Bacillus pumilus: one gene and its partners. The main gene of each other region encodes a partner of the protein of the gene in region 3 in a complex. Links are inferred from orthologs where the notes say so. Each region holds a gene or a part of one and is shown on either strand. Other genes may lie near its edges.

The links. The genes of interacting proteins can lie anywhere in the genome.
Region 1: the proteins of GPS65_RS04310 (region 3) and GPS65_RS05885 are in contact, whole or in part, in an NMR structure (PDB 1J6T), measured with the Escherichia coli proteins. The link is inferred for Bacillus pumilus from one-to-one orthologs.
Region 2: the proteins of GPS65_RS04310 (region 3) and GPS65_RS11655 are in contact, whole or in part, in an NMR structure (PDB 1GGR), measured with the Escherichia coli proteins. The link is inferred for Bacillus pumilus from one-to-one orthologs.

The regions. Positions count from the first base shown.
Region 1 is NZ_CP047089.1:1,222,778-1,228,329, forward strand. What follows is about bases 2,721-5,552. They hold GPS65_RS05885 (PTS mannitol transporter subunit IIBC), read left to right. Parts: upstream 2,721-3,331; coding sequence 3,332-4,774; downstream 4,775-5,552. Other genes in these bases: GPS65_RS05880 (copper resistance CopC/CopD family protein), read right to left, coding at 2,721-2,825; GPS65_RS05890 (PTS mannitol transporter subunit IIA), read left to right, coding at 4,871-5,305; GPS65_RS05895 (mannitol-1-phosphate 5-dehydrogenase), read left to right, coding at 5,307-5,552. In the rest of the region: GPS65_RS05870 (NAD(P)H-dependent oxidoreductase), read right to left, coding at 1-402; GPS65_RS05875 (YcnI family copper-binding membrane protein), read right to left, coding at 560-1,174; more of GPS65_RS05880, read right to left, coding at 1,191-2,720. UniProt on the Escherichia coli protein: The phosphoenolpyruvate-dependent sugar phosphotransferase system (sugar PTS), a major carbohydrate active transport system, catalyzes the phosphorylation of incoming sugar substrates concomitantly with their translocation across the cell membrane.
Region 2 is NZ_CP047089.1:2,361,654-2,367,080, forward strand. The notes cover bases 1-2,707. They hold GPS65_RS11655 (PTS sugar transporter subunit IIA), read right to left. Parts: upstream 1,754-2,707; coding sequence 1,247-1,753; downstream 1-1,246. Other genes in these bases: GPS65_RS11650 (NADH-dependent flavin oxidoreductase), read left to right, coding at 81-1,199; GPS65_RS11660 (Hsp20/alpha crystallin family protein), read left to right, coding at 1,922-2,341; GPS65_RS11665 (YppG family protein), read right to left, coding at 2,362-2,707. Outside these bases: more of GPS65_RS11665, read right to left, coding at 2,708-2,814; GPS65_RS11670 (YppE family protein), read right to left, coding at 2,921-3,292; GPS65_RS11675 (YppD family protein), read right to left, coding at 3,350-3,583; acid-soluble spore protein SspM, read left to right, coding at 3,780-3,884; GPS65_RS11685 (DUF2515 domain-containing protein), read right to left, coding at 3,907-4,863; Holliday junction resolvase RecU, read left to right, coding at 4,910-5,427. UniProt on the Escherichia coli protein: The phosphoenolpyruvate-dependent sugar phosphotransferase system (sugar PTS), a major carbohydrate active transport system, catalyzes the phosphorylation of incoming sugar substrates concomitantly with their translocation across the cell membrane.
Region 3 is NZ_CP047089.1:860,239-868,413, reverse strand. What follows is about bases 2,971-5,704. They hold GPS65_RS04310 (HPr family phosphocarrier protein), read left to right. Parts: upstream 2,971-4,075; coding sequence 4,076-4,333; downstream 4,334-5,704. Other genes in these bases: GPS65_RS04300 (ribonuclease), read right to left, coding at 5,166-5,606; GPS65_RS04305 (arylamine N-acetyltransferase family protein), read left to right, coding at 4,373-5,119; whiA (DNA-binding protein WhiA), read left to right, coding at 3,099-4,049; GPS65_RS04320 (gluconeogenesis factor YvcK family protein), read left to right, coding at 2,971-3,081. In the rest of the region: trxB (thioredoxin-disulfide reductase), read left to right, coding at 1-372; GPS65_RS04330 (8-oxo-dGTP diphosphatase), read left to right, coding at 730-1,194; RNase adapter RapZ, read left to right, coding at 1,234-2,121; more of GPS65_RS04320, read left to right, coding at 2,122-2,970; GPS65_RS04295 (2-hydroxyacid dehydrogenase), read right to left, coding at 5,845-6,816; GPS65_RS04290 (beta-class carbonic anhydrase), read left to right, coding at 7,370-7,951; GPS65_RS04285 (SulP family inorganic anion transporter), read left to right, coding at 7,989-8,175.

The sequences.
Region 1 (5,552 bases), 360 kb from region 3 along the record:
GGCCCTTGGTGCATCGTGCGTGTTGATAATAACACCTTTTTTATGTCGAAGCAGGTTTTCAATAGCCCCATGCTCGTTGATTTGATAAGCGAAGCCCTCAGAAAAAACACGTTCTACATAGCCCTTTAACATAGCGGGTAAGCCTGTCCACCAAATAGGAAAAATAAACGTTAGGACATCAGCTTGCTGAATCAGCTTCTGCTCTGTTTGAATGGCCATCGGGACATCCCCCTGTTTGATCGCAGCCTTTTCCCAAATGCTTAGTTCTGGCGAAAAACCAAGAGCATAAACATCACGAACAGTCACTTTATGACCATTGTTCAAAAGAGTACTAACAACAAGATCTAATAAGGTTTGATTTAAGCTTTGCTGGGGATGAGCAAATATAATGAGATGGTTCATCTTAAAGCCTCCTAGGTGGTCATGTGTCTCATTATGGCATGCGCGTTAATCCTATTCAATCCTATAATGGTAATAATAGGTTGGGAAAATGGTCTTGTGTTCAAGGTGAAAAGAAACAAAGCGATCGTTTCTATGAAAACGATCGCTTACGAATCAATTATTTTTTTCTAAAAGCAAGCCCAAGCGCAATGAGTGCTAAAACTAGAGCAGCAATGGACAACCCTAGCACAAGTGGTGAAGAAGAATTGGAGGCTGTTTCTGATGCCTTTTCTTCTTTAGGTTTTTCTTGACCATGGGAATCCGTTACCGTATTAGAGGCGACAATGTTTGTGATTGAATGCGGCTTATCAGCCTCTTTATCGCCAGTCCATTCAACGACCGTTCCATCCTTATAATATTGATATGCATCCCATGCAGCTTCGCCTGCTTTTTCAGGGTTTTTCGCTACAAAAACGAATTGCTGGAACTGTCCGGCAAGCACGCCTTTACCCGTTGCTTCCCAAGTTACTCTTGTCACCTTGCCATCTTTTTCTTCAGTTGACGTTTTCCAGCCGGGTACTGGCTCGTATTGCTGGAATTCTACGCCCTTAGGCATTGTGATGACAACCTTTGTTGTTGGACTGTCACTTTCAGAAGGTACTTTCAACGTGTATGTTTCCCACGCATTTGTCGCAGATGTATCCGGTTTAACCGTGACGTGCGCACTCACAGGAATCGCCAATAAAAATGAAGCGAGAAGCATTGGTAATAAAGCTTTAACATATTTTTTCATATGGTATGAACTCCTTTTAGTTTCTTCTAATAAATGTGGTATCGATATTTTCAAAAGAACCAGTTAACGCATGGATTTCAATTTTCCAAGTGCCTTTTTCATTTAACAAGAGGTTTTCAGCAGAGTAATGACCATTTTTTAATCGTTTCAGCTGAAATTCACTCGGTTTCTCTTCACCGAATAAGGCGACTTTATGGATCTTGGCCGACACAGATTGGATATCAGTGATCGTTTGTCCATCCTTTTTCGTAAATGCGACCTCGAATGTGTTTTTCCCCGGGGCATTCGGCGTTATGCTCATGGACACAATGTCACGATGCTCCACTTGGTTTGCGCCGAAGAACGGCTCAGGTGCAGGCGGAGGAGGACTTGGAATATTGGTAAACACAGCTGTTAATAACAAAATAGCGATTCCGATCATCCACTCAGCACGTAACGAAACGTTTCGTTTCTGTTTCTTTTCCCATCTGAGCATCAAGTAATGGACAAGCCCAAGAAGGCCCATCAAGATAAATAAACCAAGCTTGATTAAAAAGGTTCGTCCGTATGCTGATTCGAAAAGAGCATCAAACGATTGCAAAATAAAGATTGCATTCACAAATCCTGAAAACACAATGAGTCCAACAGAGAGCAGTGCCCAAGGGTGAAACGCCTTTAACGTATTTCTGATGAGCGGCTGATCTCCATTTGGCAGCTTCTTCAACAATAAAAGCACAATGGCTGTTAAACCACCGACCCAGATCGATGCAGAAACGAGATGGATAAAATCAAGTGACGTTGTCAGTATTTTATTATCAGTTGCTGCTGGGTGTCCGATTTGTGCTTTCAGCCAGAGAAGTACTGCGAATAGGAGCAGTGGAAACAACCATACCTGAAAAGAAGTAAAATCCCCTTTTTTCATCGCAACGATGCTCCAGATGGTTAGTAGAACAAATGACACCATGAGCATCATCCACAAACTACCGCCAGAAGTCGACGCAATGGTTTCTTGCAGAAGCGATGGCTGAAATGCTCCCAAAAAGGAAACGTCTGCCGCTGATTTGGTTTGAATCGGCAGCTGAAACACGAGAGCTCCGCCCATCATGATCAGTGACAATGTCAAAAGCCGTCTCATTCGTTTCGCTAATATAGGTGAAATGGCTGCCCGAAACCATAACAGTCCAAACAAAATGGTCCCGAGAAATAAACTAAACGACGTATAAAGAAAGGCTTTGTCTATGGTCGAGGCAACATCAATAGATTCGTTCGGTTGACCTTGATCTAATTGGTCAAAACCGCCATCCGCTTTGCCAATACTAAACGGGATCATACCAGAGACAGAGTGACCGTCTGCTGATACTGCATTCCACTGAATGGTATAAATCCCCTTTGGTAAATCCTTTTTTAAAGCAGCTTCCATGATTTTTTGATCTTTAATGACCGTATCTCCTTGATCCACACGATCCCCTTTTGCATTTAGCACCTTAATGGCATGAAATCCACTTTCGATTCCTTCACTAAATGTGATAGAGACCGAAGGAGGCTGCTTCTCCAGCTCTTCATTTGCAGCTGGATTCGAACTGACGACGTATGCATGGGCAAATGCTTCCTTTGGAATGAAAAAAGCGAACGTGATGATCAGAAGCAGAAGCCACTTACTATGTTTCAACAAGGTAATAACCGCCTTTCTACCTTTGAAAATGTCTCATGTATCAGAAAGAAAGCGGCAGTAAACTGTGAGTCACAGAAAAAACCGCTCCTCCTATTGTGCCGCTCACTCTAAAAGGTAAACGAAACAAACAGCAAGATGGTTCACTTTTTCTGTGTCATGTCTGCGCAGACATTTCTTGATTGAATAAGTTTGATCATGTATAAGCCTATTCGATTTAAGAAGAGGAAACAAGAAGTGACGATTTAAAAGTTGTGAAATTCCGATGAATTTTGCGTCAAAACCACGGCACGTCAACCTTTTTACCCGGATTTCCCTATGCTCTGAAAGAGAATTCATATCATATTTCAATTTTGTCACACACTAAGTGACAAAGTGACATTTAGTTTCAATTGAAGGGAAAGTGAAAGCGTTTTACGATAGGGGTAAGGGCTTCACTGACACTTGTTCTTATATCTTTTGACCTATAAAGCCCTCAATAAAGGGAGAGAAGAAAGGAGTTTTCATAGATGCAGGAAAAAAGCGGATTTCGCGTAAAAGTACAGCGCTTTGGAAGCTATTTAAGCGGCATGATTATGCCGAATATTGGAGCATTTATCGCTTGGGGACTCATTACGGCACTGTTTATTCCGAGTGGCTATTTGCCAAATGAACAGTTAGCTACACTTGTGGGCCCAATGATCAACTACTTACTGCCGCTCTTAATCGGTTACACAGGCGGTAAACTCGTATACGACCATCGAGGCGGGGTACTCGGTGCAACCGCAACGATTGGGGTCATTGTCGGGTCAGATATTCCGATGTTTTTAGGTGCCATGATCATGGGACCACTTGGCGGTTACTTGATTAAGAAAATTGATCAGCTCTTCAAAGATCGAATCAAATCGGGCTTTGAGATGCTTGTGAATAATTTTACGGCAGGGATTCTAGGTGCCATTCTTGTCGCGATTGCCTTCTATGCTATCGGACCAGTTGTACTTGGTCTAAATAAAGCCCTTGCGGCAGGTGTAGATATCATTGTGAATGCACATTTGCTTCCGCTGGCAAGTATTTTCATTGAACCAGCAAAAGTCTTGTTCTTAAACAATGCGATTAACCAAGGAATCTTAGGTCCGTTAGGGGTAGAGCAAGCGGCGAAGACAGGGCAGTCTGTTCTGTTCTTGCTTGAAACAAACCCAGGACCAGGTTTAGGTGTCTTACTTGCATACATGTTCTTCGGAAGAGGGAACGCAAAGCAGTCTGCACCGGGTGCGATTGTCATTCAATTTTTAGGCGGTATTCATGAGATTTACTTCCCGTACATCTTAATGAAACCAAAGCTTATTTTAGCGGTCATTGCAGGGGGAGCGAGCGGCGTTCTGACCTTTACCCTGTTAAATGCAGGCTTAAAGGCTGTGCCGTCACCAGGAAGTATTATCGCTCTTATGCTCATGTCACCAAAAGGCGGACATCTTGCTGTTCTAGCAGGTGTCGTCGTGGCAACCGTCGTCTCTTTCCTTGTCGCTTCTGTAATTTTAAAAGCCTCTAAAGCAGTTGACGAGGATTTAACAGCAGCAACAGAAAAAATGCAGGACATGAAAGGGAAGAAAAGTGCAGCAGCAGCTGCTCTTACAGCTCAAAAAGAAGGTGCTGAAGCAAACGAACAAGCAGCATCTCCAAGTGATGTGATTCCAGATGACGTGAACAAAATCATCTTTGCCTGCGATGCAGGAATGGGCTCAAGTGCGATGGGCGCATCCATTTTAAAGAATAAAGTCAAAAAGGCAGAGCTTGATATTGATGTGACAAACACATCCATCAGCAACATTCCGAATGACGCTGATGTGGTCTTTACTCATAAAGATTTAACAGACAGAGCGAAGGCGAAATTGCCAGGCGCTGTGCATATCTCAGTAGATAATTTCTTAAACAGTCCGAAATACGATGAGCTGATTGAGAAATTGAAAAAATAACATGATGAAACGGGTTGAGTTCAATTTTTCTTCATTGAACTCCCCGTTTTGGTTGTTTTCCTGATTTTCCATTCTAAAAAAGGTGTGTGATCATTCATGAAACAAGTACTTTCAAAAGACAATATTTTTCTAAACGAACAAGCAGGATCGAAAGAAGAAGCCATCAAAAAAGCAGGCGAAGTCTTAGTGGCAAATGGCTATGTCACAAGTGATTATGTTGACAAAATGTTTGAAAGAGAAAATATCTCATCTACATTTATGGGCAATGGGATTGCGATACCTCATGGAACAGAGGATGCAAAAGCAGCTGTCCTTCATTCTGGGATTTCCATCATTCAAATTCCAGATGGTGTTGAATACGGCGAAGGAAATATCGCCAAAGTCGTTTTTGGCATCGCTGGTAAAAACAACGAACATCTCGATATTCTTTCTCAAATTGCGATTGTCTGTTCAGAAGAGGAAAATGTAGAACGCATTATCCATGCCAAGGATCAGGATGAACTGATCGCCATCTTTAACGAGGTGAACTAACATGAAGGCACTTCATTTTGGAGCAGGGAATATTGGCAGAGGGTTTATCGGATCTTTGTTAAAAACATCAGGTTTTGAGCTTGTCTTTACCGATGTAAATGAAGCGGTCATCAACGAGCTGAATGCACGAGGAGAATACACGGTTGAACTCGCAGCACCAGGTCAGAAGCAAGAAATAGTCGGCCCAGTGACAGCGATTAATTCTGCACAAGATCCAGCGGCATTAACAGAGGCTGTGGCATCAGCC
Region 2 (5,427 bases), 1.5 Mb from region 3 along the record:
GCAAATACTTTGAAGTGTTGTAACAGTATCTATTACACTTCTATAGTGAAATGATTTTATCAAGGAAGAAGATGATGAGAGTGAAAAACGAATTTAAGCCTTTATTTGAACCATTTACGTTTCCAGGAGGTGCATCGATTGATGGCCGGTTAGTTGTTGCGCCAATGACACACTTCGGTTCTCACGAGGATGGCACTATTTCTAAAGAGGAAATTGATTTCATTACAGCTAGATCTAGTGATATGGGCATGGTGATCACAGCATGTGCGAACGTGACTCCAGATGGTAAGGCATTTGAAGGACAGCCTTCTATCGCAAGAGATGAAGATATACCTGGCCTGAAAAAACTAGCTTCTGCGATTCAGGCAAAGGGAACAAAAGCCATCATTCAAATTCATCACGGCGGCTCTCAGGCTCTCCCTCACCTAGTTCCAAATGGTGATGTAGTTGCGCCAAGTGACGTGTTTAAAGATGGAAAACAGATGGCACGTGCTTTAAAAGAAGAGGAAATTGTCCATATTATTGCCTCTTTTAAAGAAGCGACAAGACGAGCGGTCGAAGCAGGATTTGACGGTGTGGAAATCCACGGTGCAAACGGTTATCTATTACAGCAATTTTACTCCCCGCATAGCAATCAGCGGACAGATCAGTGGGGAGGAAATGAAGAAAAGCGTCTAGCTTTCCCTATCGCTGTTGTGGATGCAGTAAAAGAAGCAATCGAAAAGCATGCGACAAAACCGTTTATCTTTGGATATCGATTATCCCCTGAAGAACCAGAAACGCCTGGTTTAACGATGACAGAGACGTTTACCTTAGTCGATGTTCTTAAAACGAAAAACCTTGATTATTTGCATATCTCTTTAATGGAGATTGACTCTAAAGCAAGACGCGGTGCAGATACGGATAAGACGCGTATGGAGCTGCTCAAAGATCGCTGTGGCGATACTCTTCCGCTCATCGGTGTAGGCAGCGTCATTACAGCCGAAGATGCACTAAGTGCCTATAACCAAGGAATTCCGCTTATCGCTGTCGCACGTGAACTGATCGTCGACCCAGATTGGGCAAAGAAGATTAAAGAAGGCAGAGAAAGCGAGATTGAAACTGTCATTAAACGAAGCCAAAAAGGTCAGTATTTGATTCCAGAAGGATTGTGGTCTGTTATGGAAGCGAGTAAAGGCTGGGTTCCGATGGAAGATTAATGTCATCAAAAAAACTACCCTCATACATTTGGGTAGTTTTTTTTCTATTATTTTAACTTAACGGTAAAAAGCTTAGATGTCTGTTTTTCAACAGTTCCCTTTGGTTCTTTATCGAGTTGCTCGATCAAGTCACCATTCATAATGACAATCGGCGTCACTGTGCTTGCCGCTTTCTCTTCAATCAGTTCTAAATCACACGTAATGAGAGGGTCACCGATCTTCACTTTATCTCCCTCTTTGATGTGCGCTTCAAATCCTTCACCATTTAATCCCACTGTTTCAAGTCCGATATGAATCAGAAGCTCAAGCCCTGAGAGTGTTCGAATGCCAATTGCATGTTTTGTATGGAAGAGCTGAATGATTTCACCCTCTACTGGTGACACAATTGTGCCACTATTTGGTTTGACTGCTACGCCGTCTCCCATCATCTTTTGAGAAAAAACAGGGTCTGGTACATCCGTCATATCCATTAACTCTCCATCAGCTGGAGAATAAATGATTTCTTCCTTTACATCATCTTGGTTTTTCCCGAAACCGAATAATTTTTTCAGCAATGTCAATTGCTCCCTTCAAGCTTTGCTTCTAGATCTATTCCGTGTATGAAACGCTGCGCTCATACACCTTGCTTCATTCAACACTATTTAATCATAATTTTTTCCTCTCATCAATTGATAACCGCCTGAGTCCTTTCTGCATAGGCTGTAGATAAGAGGTGATTCCAAATGAAACATGAAGGCGAAAAGAAACATGAATTGCTGGCTAATGAAGATATTCTCTATGAAGCGATTGAACAATTTTTCGCATCCTCCCCGTTTCATGAGATATTAAATAGTGCGGAGGCGCTCATGACCACATCGCATTCTCTTGCATCGATTACGACCGATGTGACAGAGGATGAGCAGTTTGTGTATATCGCAATCCAATTTCCCGACCATTTTGTCGAAGGCGATATCGCACTAGAAGTAAAAGCCCAATATTTACACTTATCCGTGCAAGAAACAATCAAAACGGATACAGCTTCCTCGTATTCGAGCTTTACAAAAACCATTTTAATGCCGGCAAAAATAGATGAGACGAACATGAAAAGCGTGTGGAAAGATCAAACGCTTCGTGTGACGGCACCAAAGCAAAGAGCCCAATAGATCCTTCTATTGGGTTTTCACTATGCTTTAAAAATGCTCGTAAATCCTTTCGCTAATGAGCCTACTTGATTCATTGTACTCATCATTTGCCCAGCTGTATCAAACATTTTGTTAAAATCGAATTGTCCATTCGTTTTTTTGAATTGCGATAGTACACTTTTAAATTGAGATGATTGCTGTTTTTGCGGTCTTGGCAAAGGATAAGGGTTCATAGGCTGCTGCATGGGCATCATGCCTGATGGCTGCATCTGGGGCTGATTGATCGCTTCGGGCGGCTGAAAAGGCGGCACATTTTCTTGGTATCCATAAGGCGGCTGATAGACAGCAGGTGATGCCTGGCTCATGGCACCTTGATGCGGCGGCATGAAATATTCTGGAGGCTGCGGAGGCTGTTGCTGCATTTCTGGATACGGAAAAGGCCCTTGATTGAATGGATTGAATTCATAAGGCTGCTGGTTTGAATAAGGGATCATATATCTCGCTCCTCTCGCTCTCAGCGCATAGTCTTGTCACTCATATATTATGATGAGAAACAGAAGATGTGCCTAAAGCAGCAATAAGAAAAACGCAGCCATATCTTCAGCTGCGCTTGTTAATTTCTTCTATTAAAAGGTTCAGAGTGTAAATCACTGACTCAACTAAATTTTTCACACGGGGTGCATGCTGTTTGCCAAAATAAGATTGCAGGACAACTTCTTTCCCATTTTCTTTGACGGCTTCAAGCTGTTCTTCGTGTAAATATCTAGGTTTCGCCAGATGAATAAACGAGATCGCAGCAGTGAGCCACTCTTTCATTTTCTGATCAAATGTCTCAACGGCTGGCTGAATGTCTGTGTGAAAATCATAAACAGGGTATTCCTCTTCAGCCTTTCCCTTTTGGTACTGCTCATACGCCTCTTCGATCCATATTCTCAAGTTTTGTGTATGTTCAAGTAATGTTTGATTATCCAAAGTGTTCACCTCTATGAACCATCCTATCAAACGTTTACTTATTGCTCAAATAGAAAGCTACCCTGCGTGGTATGCCGGTCTTGCCGCCAGTTGATACTCAGCTACGTGAATCTTCCCTTCACAGTCCTTTACTTCCGATTCAAGCCGGTCTATCATTTGCTCTTGCTCTTCTATGGCTATTCGTGTTGTTTCATTCACAGCAAGAGATAGTTCTTCTTCCACCGCATCAATTTTTCGTTCGATTTCCTCTAATAACTGCAAAATGGATTCTTTTGATACAAATTCGCTCATCATCAGATTCCTCCTTTATCGTCTCTCGTTACATTCTCTTTTCTTTCACACCCTCCTTCACACATGACAAAACTAGAAGCAAATCGCCAATCTATGTGTAGATGAGCGCTATTTCTTCCTTTTCGACATCTGCTTGTCCTTCTTTGTATGATTGCGTCCGATTGTGTAAATTCTAAGGACAAAGGAGGTAGATTTCATGAAAAAGCAGCCAGCACCAAAAGAGCAAAAGCCAAAAGGGAAAGAAAACAGTACAGATCAGCTTGATAAAAAGCTTGGCGGTCCTAATCGACCATCTACGTAAAAAAGCAGGTACCCCCTGCTTTTTATTTATGCAAAAAATAGTGCTCTAATGAGAAAAGAAAACGCAGCTGTCTTTTTTTATGAAAATACCAGTCGGTCAGTTCAATTTGTTTTGGTAACGTCTCTTCATCAAACAAAGTTGGGCTCAATTTCTTTTGAAACCAATCTTCTCTTTGATCGTCTAATGAATGTGTCATCACTGGATAAACAGTTCGAAGAAAAGGTGTTGACCTTCTAGCGATCCCTAAAAACGGCTCAAAATCAAACCGTGATCCGGTATGCGGAACAGTATGCAAAAAATGATAAAAATCCGAAAATAAATCGGCCCGAAATAATAGTTTCGCTAGTTTTTTCCCTAATGTAATACGCTCTTTTACGTTGGAAAACTTCCGTATGGTTAACCCGTACAAATGCCCGTCAACCGTTGGGAAAACAACGGTTTGAAAATGTCCCCACTCGCTAAACAGATATTGAATCGAGTGAAAAACATTCTTTTTCAGAAGAGGATTTTGTATAATAGGAGATTGTATAGTATATTGTTCATTTATGATGAGTGCATAAAGTAGACGCTCTGTGTCACGCTTTAGCCAAAAACGTTCCCACTCAGTGCTCATAAAACGAGAGACAGAAAAATACGGAAGCAGATGGAACAAAGGTTTGCCGCACCGCTTAGACCATTCATACAAAAGAAGCTGGGGGTAAGCATCTGAAAAGATCAGCCAATTCGCTCTTTCATATGCTGTGAAAAAAAGGTGCCCCTCTTGATCTGTTAAACCTGGATGGAAGAGCTCGCCCTTTAGATCCGTCATAGACCATCCAGCATTTCTCGAGACAAAGGAAGCAAGCAGCGACCATTTCATCTCTGGATGACGATCATAAAAGCGCTTGTAAGCATTTGTCCTCGTCAGGTTGTCTTTATTTTTCACTTTCGTTTCACGCAATATATGCTGAGTGATGATGTGCTCTTCTTGTGACAACATAAGTATCTCTCCAATACAAAATGCATTAAAAGGAGGCTGAAACTTGATGATTCGGTATCCAAACGGAAAATCGTATCAGCCCATTCAACCAATTGGGACAAAAAAACGAATTAGCGGCGAATCCTCTTATAGTAACCGCGGGATGACTCTTGAGGCTGACTTAAACGAAACCAACCAGTACTATTTGGTCAACGGGATCGCAGTCATTCATAAAAAGCCTACCCCCGTTCAAATTGTGAACGTGGATTATCCAAAAAGAAGCGCTGCTGTGATCAAAGAAGCCTATTTTAAACAATCATCCACAACAGACTATAATGGAGTGTACAGAGGGCGCTATATCGATTTTGAAGCAAAGGAAACCAAAAGCACCACCTCGTTTCCGCTCAAAAATTTTCATGAACATCAAATTGAGCATATGAAACAGGTTGAAAAGCAAGGCGGTATTTGTTTCGTTATTATATCCGCATTTGGCTCCGTTTATTATTTGCCCGCTTCAGATCTCTTTTTCTTCTGGGAACGGCAGAAACTAAACGGCCGGAAATCCATTAGTAAAGATGAACTAAT
Region 3 (8,175 bases):
GAAAAAATCGACTTCATGTGGAACAAAACCGTTAAACAGATTAATGAAGAGAACGGTAAAGTCGGCAGTGTAACCTTGATTGATACGGTGACTGGTGAAGAAGAAGACTTTAAAACAGACGGGGTCTTTATCTATATTGGGATGCTTCCATTATCTAAACCATTTGAAAATCTCGGCATTACAAATGAAGAAGGATATATCGAGACAAACGAAAGAATGGAAACAAGAGTGGAAGGTATTTTCGCCGCTGGTGACATTCGTGAAAAAACACTTCGTCAAATTGTGACAGCAACAGGTGACGGAAGTATTGCCGCACAAAGCGCTCAGCATTATGTAGAAGAGCTTGCTGAAAAGCTGAAAGCAGCGAAATAAAAGGCTGTCGTAAATCCTTAATATAGCGTCATGGGCTTTTAACTGGAATGTAACACGGGTGAAATAATTTTCCGTTATGATAAAACTAGTAATTGACCCCCTTTTATAAGGAATACATGTTTGGCACGGATGAGAATCCGTGTCCTTTTTTTTGCTTAAAATCAGAAATTCAAGAGATGTTCACAAATGACGCATGGAGAACCATTCGTTGCTGTAAAATAAAGAGTAGAGTAATTGTCCGCCACTCCTTTCAGAGGAAATTCGATCTGTTTTCGATGAAGAAGGGGCATGTTCATTGTGGGAGTCAGGATGAACCTGTATAATAAGTTAAAGACATAAAAGAGTAGGTGACAGCTGATGCAACGAGTAACCAATTGTGTGCTGCATCACGAAGATCAAGTTCTCTTGCTGCAAAAGCCAAGACGGGGCTGGTGGGTAGCGCCGGGCGGCAAAATGGAAAGCGGAGAATCGGTCAAGGATTCAGTCGTTCGAGAGTATAGAGAAGAAACAGGAATTTATATTTTAAATCCTCAGTTAAAAGGTGTTTTTACCTTTATCATAAAAGAAGGCGATCAAATCGTTCAAGAGTGGATGATGTTCACCTTTATGGCAGATTCATTTACTGGAAAAAACGTGACAGAGTCAGAGGAAGGCATTTTAAAGTGGCATGAAGCAAAGGATGTGCCGCATTTACCGATGGCGCCAGGAGATTCCCATATTCTTGATTTCATGCTAAAGGGAAAAGGACTTCTGCATGGTACTTTTACGTATACACCTGATTTTGAATTGATTGCTTATCGGTTAGATCCTCAAGGAGACTAATACATGAACCGTTTTTATAAAGAAGGAGAGGAAGCAGGCATGAATACACACAAACAAGAAGATATTCAGCTTGTGATTATTACTGGAATGTCAGGTGCGGGGAAAACCGTTGCCATTCAAAGCTTTGAAGATTTAGGGTACTTCTGTGTAGATAACTTGCCGCCATCACTTTTACCTAAATTCCTAGAACTCATGAAGGAATCGAATTCGAAGATGAGCAAGGTTGCCCTTGTGATGGATTTGCGAGGACGTGAATTCTTTGACAGCTTAATTGCAGCCTTAGATGAAATGAGTGATCTTGGTTGGATCACACCAAGGATATTATTTCTAGATGCAAACGATAAGGTGCTTGTCTCAAGATACAAAGAAACGAGACGTTCGCATCCTCTTGCGACAACAGGTTTGCCGCTCGAAGGAATCGCGATGGAACGCGATCTGTTAGAAGAGTTAAAAGGCCGAGCTCAGATGATTTTTGATACATCGGATTTAAAGCCAAAACAGCTTCGAGAAAAAATTGTCGCGCACTTTGCCACAAGCCAAGGACAGGTGTTTACAGTGAATGTGATGTCCTTCGGTTTTAAATACGGTCTGCCGATTGATGCTGATCTTGTATTTGATGTAAGATTCCTGCCGAATCCTTACTATATTGAGAGCATGCGTCCACAGACTGGAAACGATGAAGAAGTGCGCTCCTATGTAATGAAATGGAGCGAGACACAAAAATTCACAGAGAAATTAATTGATCTTCTCAGCTTTATGCTTCCGTCCTATAAACGGGAAGGAAAAAGTCAGCTTGTGATCGCTATTGGCTGTACAGGTGGACAGCACCGATCAGTGACGCTAGCGAACTACTTATCGGAGTATTTTAAAAATGACTACTACACTCATGTCACTCACCGGGACATTGAAAAGAGAAGTAGAAAATAGATGACGACACTTCCAAAGGTGGTCATTCTTGGCGGGGGCACTGGCTTATCTGTTTTGCTCAGAGGGCTAAAAACAAAGCCAGTGGACATTACCGCTATTGTAACGGTTGCTGATGACGGAGGCAGTTCAGGCAGACTGCGCCATGATTTGAATATTCCGCCTCCAGGCGATATTCGAAATGTCCTTGCAGCTCTCTCTGATGTTGAACCGCTTGTAGAAGACTTATTTCAGCACCGTTTTAACAAAGGGAATGACTTAACAGGTCACTCTCTTGGCAACCTCATTCTTGCGGCCATGACAAATATAACCGGTGATTTTTTTCATGCCGTCACAGAAATGAGCAAGGTCTTAAATGTGAGAGGAAAAGTCTTGCCAGCAGCGAATTCAAGTGTTGTTCTACACGCTGAATTAGAAAATGGGCAAGTGGTAACAGGAGAATCAAAAATCCCAACCTACGGTGAGCGAATTAAACGAGTGTTCCTCACACCTGATACGATTGAGCCGCTCCCAGAATCGATTCAAGTCATTCGTGAAGCGGATTTGATTGTGATTGGACCAGGCAGCTTGTATACAAGTATCTTGCCAAACTTGCTTGTACCGCATATTGGTGAAGAGGTCATTCGCTCAAAGGCGAAAAAAGTGTATATTTGCAATGTCATGACGCAGCCAGGGGAAACGCTTTCCTACAGTGCAGCTGATCATGTGCAAGCATTAAACGATCATATGGTTCGTCCATTTATTGATACCATTTTTGTGAACAATAAAGAAATTCCAGAAGAGATCAAAGCAAAATATGCAGAAGAACAGGCACAGCCTGTACAGTTCGACACAGATGTACTCAAGGCAATGGGACTGGAAGTCATCCCTGGGGAAATTATTACATATGACCAGCATGTGATTCGTCACGACACGCTGAAAGTAGCCGCGCTGCTTGTCGACCTGCTGCATAAGAAAAAATAGGAATGGGGGTGGCAAGGATGTCATTTGCATCCGAAACAAAAAAAGAGCTGACTAATCTGGACGTGAAGGACTGCTGCACAAAAGCAGAGCTTTCTGCCCTCATCCGTATGAACGGTTCATTATCTTTCTCTAATCGAAAATTAATTCTAGATATACAGACGGAGAACGCAGCGATCGCAAGGCGGATTTATACGCTGCTAAAAAAGAAATATGATGTCACAGTCGAGTTGCTCGTTCGTAAGAAAATGAGATTAAAAAAGAATAATGTGTATATTGTCAGACTGGTAGAACGAGCGAAAACCATTTTAGAGGATTTGAAAATATTAGGTGAACAATTTGTATTTGAGCGTAATATTTCAGAAGAGCTTGTAAAGAAAAGATGCTGTAAGCGCTCGTATATGAGAGGTGCTTTTTTAGCAGGCGGTTCTGTGAATAACCCAGAAACGTCTTCCTATCACCTTGAGATTTTTTCACTCTATAAAGAACACAATGATGCCCTTTGTGAGTTGATGAACCAATTTCATCTCAACAGTAAAACACTTGAGCGGAAAAAAGGCTACATCACATATATGAAAGAAGCCGAAAAAATCACTGAATTCTTAAGTGTTGTAGGTGCGCATAATTCACTTCTTCGCTTCGAAGACGTTCGGATCGTCCGTGATATGCGGAACTCCGTGAACCGGCTCGTCAATTGTGAAACAGCAAACTTGAATAAAACGATTGGTGCATCGCTCCGTCAGGTCGAAAACATTCAATTCATTGATGAAAAAATTGGACTTGATGCCCTGCCAGATAAGCTGCGTGAAATTGCAAAGCTAAGAGTCGACTATCAAGAGGTCACGCTAAAGGAACTGGGAGAAATGGTGGAAAGCGGTAAGATCAGCAAATCAGGCATTAATCACCGCTTAAGAAAGCTAGATCAAATTGCAGAACAATTACGAAACGGACAAGCTGTTACACTCAAATAGGAGAATGAAAAAGGGAGGCAGATCATATGGTGGAAAAAACGGTCACCATCCAGTTGAAAACAGGCTTGCAGGCTCGTCCCGCTGCTTTGTTTGTACAGGAAGCGAATCGCTTTGGGGCTGAAATTTTTCTAGAGAAGGACGGAAAAAGAGTCAATGCGAAGAGCATTATGGGTCTCATGAGCCTTGCGATCAGCTCTGGGGTCACTGTTACACTGATAGCAGATGGTGCAGATGAACAAGAAGCCATTGATGCGTTAACGGATTTTATCAATCAAGAAAACTGAGTCTCTTCATAGACTCAGTTTTTTTAGAAGGGAATGAACATGATGCAATCAGCATTTTTACAGAAAATCGGATACGAAGGACAGTCCATCACCTTTGATGACCTACCTGCTTTATTAAAAAAGATGGCCTACACCTTTCCATTTGAAAATAGATCTGTGCTGAACAAACAATCCTATGCCCTGAATCAAGAAGGGTTGAATCAGCATCTTATTGAAGGAAACAGAGGAGGTCTTTGTTACGATCTCAATCCTCTTTTATATTATGTGTTAAAAGAGACAGGACTTGCTGTACAGCTCGTTCAAGGGACTGTGTATAACAAGGAAGCAGGAGCATGGGCAATTGATGGTACACATGTAGCCATGACGTTGAATCATCACAACGAACGGTATCTGATTGATGCGGGTTTTGGTGTGAATTTACCTCTCCAGCCTGTACCTTTTACGGAAGAATGGATCAAAGGAGCGTCTATTCGGTTTCGAGTCAAAGAGGAGGAAACCGAAAAAGGGACACATCTTCTCCAATTAGATAGAGGAGAAGGCGCTGAAATAGGCTACGCATTCACATTGCAAGAGGTGAGCGAGCCTACATTGGTCCAAATGAGACAGGAGATTTATGAAAATGAAGCCTCTCCTTTTAACAAAAGACCGCTTGCTTCAAAGCTTACACCAACAGGACGTGTCATTGTCACGGAGGAACATGTCACCACACATGAACACGAAGAAGTGTCGAAAAAACCGCTACCCCTTCCTTTTGACGAATATGTGAAAACCCTGTTGCCGAAGTAGCATTAAAAAAACAGCCCTGCGTCAAATGGGCTGTTTTTTTGATTGATTATCGAATACGTGTGAATGTTGCGTAATGGTCTGTTGTTTTGTAAATGAGCCAGTCACTTGAATACACGAGGCGGTCAGCATTGCGGAAGCCTGAGACGTAGTTGATATCTGCTTCACGCCATGTGCGTCCGCTTGCTGAAGGAAGACGCCCCTCCCGGTTAGAGAAAACATCTCCACCAATGCTTTTGCCTGGGGCAACCTCTGCTAGATTTCCCTTTGACGCCACCCAACCAAGGGCACTTGCTTGTGATTTTGTGATGTAGTTATCGGGCAGTCGTTTGTAGCGAATCAAATAATCGGCTACACCATCAAACGTATTAATGACGGCAAGAGTATGGACATCTGATGTCAGTTGAATAGAAGCTGTTTCATTTGTGGCGGTCGGTGTAAGTGGTGTTTCAGCATAGGCTTGCTGCGGAATAAAACCAGAAAACAGAATAGCAGCGATCAGAGCAAACATAGTAAAAACCGAACTGATTTTTTTCATCTTCATCCTCCTATTAAGGAAATCGGAAGCTGTCCTCTTGATGCTTGTCTACCTCATATTATAGCACCCGAACATGAAGGAAATGTAAAGAAACAGGATCTTTGCTAAAATGAGGCTTTTCTCCTGATACCCTTCTGATGAAATAAAGAAAAAGACGCAGCTCTTAATTCTGCGTCTTTTCCGATTAAAATCAAGCAAGCTCTTTCACAATATCTATAGGGGCTTTGCCATCAATTCCATGAATCACATTATGAATGGCTCGTTTCAGCATAAGATCCCGTGTTGTTTCAGTAGCGGAACCGATGTGAGGGACAAGGGTGACATTGTTCATTTCTTTGAAAGGATGATTCTCCTGAAGCGGTTCCTGTTCAAACACATCAAGACCTGCACCTTTAATCCATCCCTCTTGAAGTGCTTGAATGAGGCTTTTTTCATCCACTGTTTTCCCGCGGGAGATGTTTACAAATAAAGCCGTTTGCTTCATTAACTTCAATTCTCGTTCGCCAATCATATGATACGTTTCATCGGTCAGCGGTGTAATCAAGACAATGATATCAGCTTGTTTTAACAAGTCATCAAGTGTGCAATATAAAGCGCCATATGCTGATTCAGCCTTTTCATTCCGGCTGCGGTTATGATACAGGACATTCATATCAAAACCATGAGCAGCTCGTTTGGCGACTTGCTCTCCGATTCGTCCCATGCCAATAATGCCAAGCGATTGATGATGGACATCGATGCCAAAAATATCTTCTTCCTGTACAAATTTCGTCCAATTCCCCTCACGGATAAAACGATCAAGCTCGGCAATTCTTCGTGCAGAGGAAAGAATGAGTGAAAATGCAAGGTCTGCGACAGTATGGTCGAGTGTATGGGGCGTGTGCGTCCCAATTACGCCTCTTTGCCTCATCACTTCTATATCGAAATTGTCATAGCCAACAGAGTTATTGCTCACTACCTTAAGTTTGGGAGCGTGATCTAATAGCTCTTGATCGATTTTCGTTCCAGACGTTAAAAGACCATCAGCATGCTGCAGTTTTTGAAACAAAATATCTTTTGGAATGGGGTCTTTGGATTGCCACACCTCGTATGTACAGTGTTCCTTTAGTAATTCCTCAAATGAGGCGGGTAATGGTTTGGCGACAAAAATGTGTGGTGTCAATGTCAACTCGCTCCTTTCACATGATCATCTTGCTCCTTTTATTATAAAGCAACCATTTCGGTTGAACACGTTTGAAGGTTATCTGCTCAATATTTAATATACTAAAATAACGGAAAAGAGAGACAGTTTCTTAGTGAAAAGGTATATTCATATGCCATCTGATGCATTTTTTACTTATATGGAAATCAGCTAATGGGAGATGTGACATATGAAAAAGCTTGTTTTTCTGAGAGATTATCTAACAAACTGGAAAATAGATCGAGATTTTTTGATAGAAAAATGATTATATTTGAAACATATTAAACGGGAAGGTTGTTTTCTACTAAACCATTTCATCGTCTTTTGGCGATCAGAGAACGATAGATTGAAAGGAATGCCGCGCCCCTCTTGCGATGAATCGTAAATGATAGAAAATGATCACAAGTCTTCTCATCGTTTTCTCATTTTTTTCTTTTTTTTCTATCATTTTTCCTCTTTATGCTTGAGAACACACGAAAGAAAAGGAGGCCAAGCAGGAGCTTACGTGACTTATAAAGAGATGGGAGATGGCAAAATGGGATCAAAATTAGAACAGATTCTTCAGCACAATTCAGAGTTCGTACATGAGAGACATTATGAGCCTTACAAAGCGGGGAAATTTCCCGAAAAGAAACTCGTTATATTAACTTGCATGGATACACGTCTTTTGGAATTATTGCCGCAATCCATGGGACTGCGCAACGGTGATGCGAAGGTCATTAAAAATGCGGGCGCCATCGTCACACATCCTTTTGGCAGTGTGATGCGGAGTATTCTTCTAGCTATCTATGAACTAAAGGCAGAAGAGGTATGCATTGTAGGACATCATGAATGCGGAATGGCAGGTCTTGCGGCAGATCCTTTACTTGAAAAGGCGAAAGCGCGCGGTATTGAAGAGAAATGTTTGAGCATTGTGAAAAACTCAGGGGTTGATTTAAAGGGATGGCTGACAGGCTTTGATTCGGTTGAAGAGAGCGTGTCCCAAAGTGTGAAATTGGTCAAAGAGCATCCACTTATGCCAAGTGATGTGGCTGTTCATGGACTTGTCATTCATCCAGCAACGGGAAAGCTGGATGTCGTTGTGAAAGATAAACAGATTGACGCGCAGTATACCTAAATCATCTACACATACTTGAAGGAGGCCAACACATACCATGCGTTTTTATGGAAGATTTGAAGGATATGATACATCAAAGTTGAGACGTGATTTAATCGCTGGGCTTGTCGTGGGCGTTGTGGCAATTCCTTTAGGCATGGCTTTTGCCATTGCATCTGGTGTCGGACCAGAATATGGATTATATACAGTCATCGTTGCCGGCATTTTGATTTCATTGTTTGGTG